2 regions of the Edwardsiella piscicida genome follow, and region 1 is predicted to be linked to the other one. Evidence: predicted binding sites of a transcription regulator. Region 1 holds the regulator's gene; the other holds the start of a gene.
The links. The regulator LexA, encoded in region 1, represses DNA repair genes until DNA is damaged. The targets are predictions, from matches to a motif close to TNCTGTATGTACATACAGNA.
Positions count from the first base shown of each region.

Region 2: uvrA (excinuclease ABC subunit UvrA) is a predicted target of LexA. The motif match lies at 1,008-1,027, and genes of this name have one in related genera.

Region 1 is NZ_CP090968.1:258,605-260,807, reverse strand. It holds gene dinF (MATE family efflux transporter DinF) at 1-691, opposite strand, end outside; gene lexA (transcriptional repressor LexA) at 847-1,455, opposite strand; gene dpiA (two-component response regulator DpiA) at 1,576-2,203, opposite strand, start outside.
Region 2 is NZ_CP090968.1:3,355,805-3,358,007, reverse strand. It holds gene uvrA (excinuclease ABC subunit UvrA) at 1-935, opposite strand, end outside; gene L1P05_RS15230 (single-stranded DNA-binding protein) at 1,163-1,723, shown strand; gene L1P05_RS15225 (hypothetical protein) at 1,852-2,181, shown strand.

The DNA of each region.
Region 1 (2,203 bases):
GGTTTCCACGCCAGGCGCGCCGGAAATGCGCCCGACGTAGCCCGCGCAGGCGCATCACATGCAGCAGCAGCGCGACCCCCATCAGCAGCGTGACATAGTCGGCAATCACCGTCGCCCAGGCGGCACCGGCCACCTTCCAGCCCAGTCCCACCACCAGCCACAGATCCAGCGCGATATTCACCGCGTTGCCGACGATCAGCAGCAGCACCGGCGCCCGGGCGTACTGCACCCCCAGCAGCCAGCCCAGAATCACCAGGTTGGCCAGGGTCGCCGGCGCGCTCAGCCAGCGAATCTGCATAAACAGCTGCGCCTGCGTCTGTATCGCGGCCTCGGCGCCGACGATCTGCAGCATCAGCGCGCTCAGCGGCTGACGCAGCAGGATGATGCCCACCCCGGCCAGCAGGGCCATGATCAGCGGCTGCACCAACGCCCGCGCCAGCGCCGGGCGATCGGCGGCGCCAAACGCCTGGGCACACAGCCCGGTGGTGCTCATGCGCAAAAATAGCAGCAGCATAAACAAAAAGGTGGTGGCCATGCTGCCCACCGCCACGCCGCCCAGATAAACCGGCGAGTCCAAATGGCCGATCACCGCCGTGTCGACGATACCCAGCAGGGGAACGGAGACATTCGACAGAATCATCGGCAGCGCCAGGCGCCACAGCGCCTTGTCTTCCTGGAAAAAGCCTCGCATCACATCGCTCTCATCGTTGGGCCGGATCGCGCCGGCGCGGCGCGCTGACGCCGCAAAAAAAAAGACCCCGCGAGCCGAAGGATCGCGGGGTGGGGGCCGGGGTAACGCGCTGGCCTGGAGGCGCAGAGGCGCTACGCTCCGGGGCGGGGTACAGCCTAGATCCAGTCGCCGTTGCGGATCACGCCGACGGCCAGCCCCTCAATGGTGAAGTTCTGCTCGCGCAGATCGACGACGATAGGCTGGAAGTCGCTATTTTCCGGCAGCAGCTGCACCATATTCCCTTGTTTTTTAAGGCGCTTAACGGTCACCTCATCCTCAATGCGCGCGACGACCACCTGACCGTTGCGGACATCCTGGGTCTTGTGCACCGCCAGCAGGTCGCCGTCCAGGATACCGATATCGCGCATCGACATGCCGTTGACCCGCAGCAGGAAGTCGGCGCTGGGCTTAAACAGCGACGGGTCGACCTGGTAAAATCCTTCGATATGCTGCTGCGCCAACAGCGGCTCGCCGGCGGCCACCTGGCCAATCAGCGGCAGCCCCGTCTCATCTTCCATCAGCAGGCGGATACCGCGCGACGCGCCGGAGACAATCTCGATCACCCCTTTGCGCTGCAGCGCCTTCAGGTGCTCCTCGGCGGCGTTGGGTGAACGGAAACCGAGGCGCTGGGCAATCTCGGCACGCGTCGGCGGCATGCCGGTTTGTTCGATATGATCGCGAATCAGATCGTAGACCTGCTGCTGCCTGGCCGTAAGTGCTTTCATTCCGCCCCCTGTTCGTTTATACAGTTTTGCTGTGAGTATATACAGGTAGCGGATAATTTAAAACCGCGAAATACACAAAACGCCGGCCCCGGCGTGCTTTCCGCCGCCGCCAGACGGCGCTCAGCTTTTCCCCTGCGCTCGGTAAATACGCTGCGGACGGCCCACCTTGCCATAGACGATTTCCGCCACAATCTGCTGACGCGCCGCACAGAACTCCAGGTAGCGCCGCGCCGTCGTACGGCTCAGCATCAGGCTCTGCGCCACGCTTTCGGCGGTATGGCGTACCGTATCGTCCACAAACAACCCCTGCACCTTCTCCAGCGTCAGGGCATCGATGCCGACCGGCAGATCCTCTTTGCTGTCGCCGCGCGCATAGGCGTTATACATGCTGTCTATCTGACGCTGGCTAGCATTCTGATGCCCGCTGAGCATGCTGTTGCGCTGCTGATAGCGCTCCAGCGTCTGCCCCAGGCGCTCGTAGGCGATGGGTTTGATCAGGTAGTCGAAGGCGCCGCTGCGTACCGCCTCGGAGACGGTGTCCATGTCGCTGGCGGCGGTGGTCAGCACCACCCCGCCCGGATAGCGCTGCTGGGTCAGCTCATGCAGCAGATGCACCCCGACGCCATCCGGTAAATAGTTATCCAACAGCACCAAATCCGGGTGAAAACTTTTAATCATCGCCCGGGCCTGAGCCAGATTGCCGGCCAGCCACAGCTGGCCGCAGCAGGGATGATTGCGGATAAACTCC
Region 2 (2,203 bases), 660 kb from region 1:
CGATCCCAGCCGCGAATGGCGCCGCCCGCCAGCGACAGCTCGCCGTTTTGTACCACCCGCTCCGGATCGAAATACTGCTGTACCCCGAGGCCGTCGCAGGTGGGGCAGGCGCCCGCCGGGTTATTGAAGGAGAACAGCCGTGGCTCCAGCTCCCGCATGCTGTAGCCGCACAGCGGGCAGGCGAAGTTGGCGGAAAATAGCATCTCTTCCGCCTGGGGATCGTCCATATCGGCGACCACCGCGCTACCGCCGGAGAGCTCCAGGGTGGTTTCAAACGACTCCGCCAGGCGCTGGGCCATATCGGCCTTCACCCGGAAGCGATCGACGACCACGTCGATGCTGTGTTTTTTCTGCAGCTCCAGCTTCGGCGGATCGGAGAGATCGCACACCTCGCCGTCGATCCGGGCGCGGATGTAGCCCTGCGCCGCTAGATTTTCCAGCGTCTTGCTGTGCTCCCCTTTGCGATCCTTGATGATCGGGGCCAGCAGCATCAGGCGTTTGCCCTCCGGCTGGGCCAGAACGTTGTCCACCATCTGGCTGACGGTCTGCGCCGCCAGCGGCGTGCCGTGCTGTGGACAGCGCGGCTCACCGACGCGGGCGAACAGCAGGCGCAGGTAGTCATGAATTTCAGTGATGGTTCCCACGGTGGATCTTGGATTGTGGGAGGTGGATTTCTGCTCGATGGAGATGGCCGGAGATAGCCCCTCGATATGGTCGACGTCCGGTTTTTCCATCAGCGACAGGAACTGGCGGGCGTAGGCAGAAAGGGATTCGACGTAGCGCCGCTGCCCTTCGGCATACAGGGTATCGAACGCCAGAGAGGATTTGCCGGATCCGGACAGACCGGTGATGACCACCAGTTTGTCGCGGGGGATAATCAGATTGATATTCTTGAGATTATGGGTGCGAGCACCGCGTATTTCTATTTTATCCATTGCCTACTTCCCGGATTAACAGTTACCGATCTCACCGTGCACACGCTGGATCAATGATTATGACATATCCGAAACTGAATGGATATCCAGTATTCGATAACCGATGTGGCGCGCCCTAAACCGGATCTCGAACGCCTGCACAAAACGATGATGAGTGCTCAAGCGTCGCTGGCGTGTTAGAATTTACGGTTTAGACTGAATAAATTTACTTCATCAGGAGAGTCGACATGGCCAGCAGAGGCGTAAATAAAGTGATTCTTATCGGGAATCTGGGTCAGGACCCGGAAGTCCGCTATATGCCGAACGGCGGCGCCGTTGCCAATTTGACGCTGGCAACTTCTGACAGCTGGCGTGACAAGCAGACCGGTGAGCAGAAAGAGCGCACCGAATGGCACCGTGTTGCGCTGTACGGCAAGCTGGCGGAGATCGCCGGTGAGTACCTGCGCAAAGGCTCTCAGGTGTACATCGAAGGTCAGCTGCGTACCCGTAAGTGGCAGGATCAGAGCGGCCAGGATCGCTACACCACGGAAGTCGTGGTCGATATCAGCGGCTCCATGCAGATGCTGGGTGGTCGCCAGGGCGGCGGCGCACCGATGGGCAACCAGGGGCAGCAGGGTGGCTGGGGTCAGCCGCAGCAGCCGCAGCCGTCGCAGGGTGCCGCGTTCAGCGGTGGCCAGTCGGCACCGCGTCAGCAGTCACAGCAGGGCGGCTATTCCGCGCCGGCCCAGCCAGCCGCGCCGCAGAGCAGCGAACCGCCGATGGACTTTGATGACGATATCCCGTTCTGATAACGCGCGGGTATTCCCCCTTAAAGCCCCGCAGCGCGGGGCTTTTTACTATTTTTGCCGCCAGAGAGCGGACACCACCCAGCATAACCGTTCCGTAGAGACGGGCGTCATGGGATAAGGGAGAACATATGGTATTACGACGGCTTTCCTGGATGGTCGGCAGCGGCGCCTGGCTGATGCCCTGGGTACTGCTGCTGTGGCAGTGGCTGGAGACCGGGCAGCATCAGGCGGCGATCTCGCCGCAGGCCTACAGCGGCTGGAAGATGACGGTACTGCTGGCCGATGCCGCCTTCGCCGGCGCGCTCTCGCTGCTGGCGCTGCTGGTCGGCGCCGTCGCGCTGGCGCGAACCCCGCAGGAGGTGCTGCGCCCGCTGCAGCGAATGGCGGAGCTGCTGGTGCTGGCGCTACCGCTGCTGTTTTGCCTGTTTGTCCTTGGGCTGTTCTGGGTGCACGGCTAAGCGGCGGGCGGCCCGGGCAAAC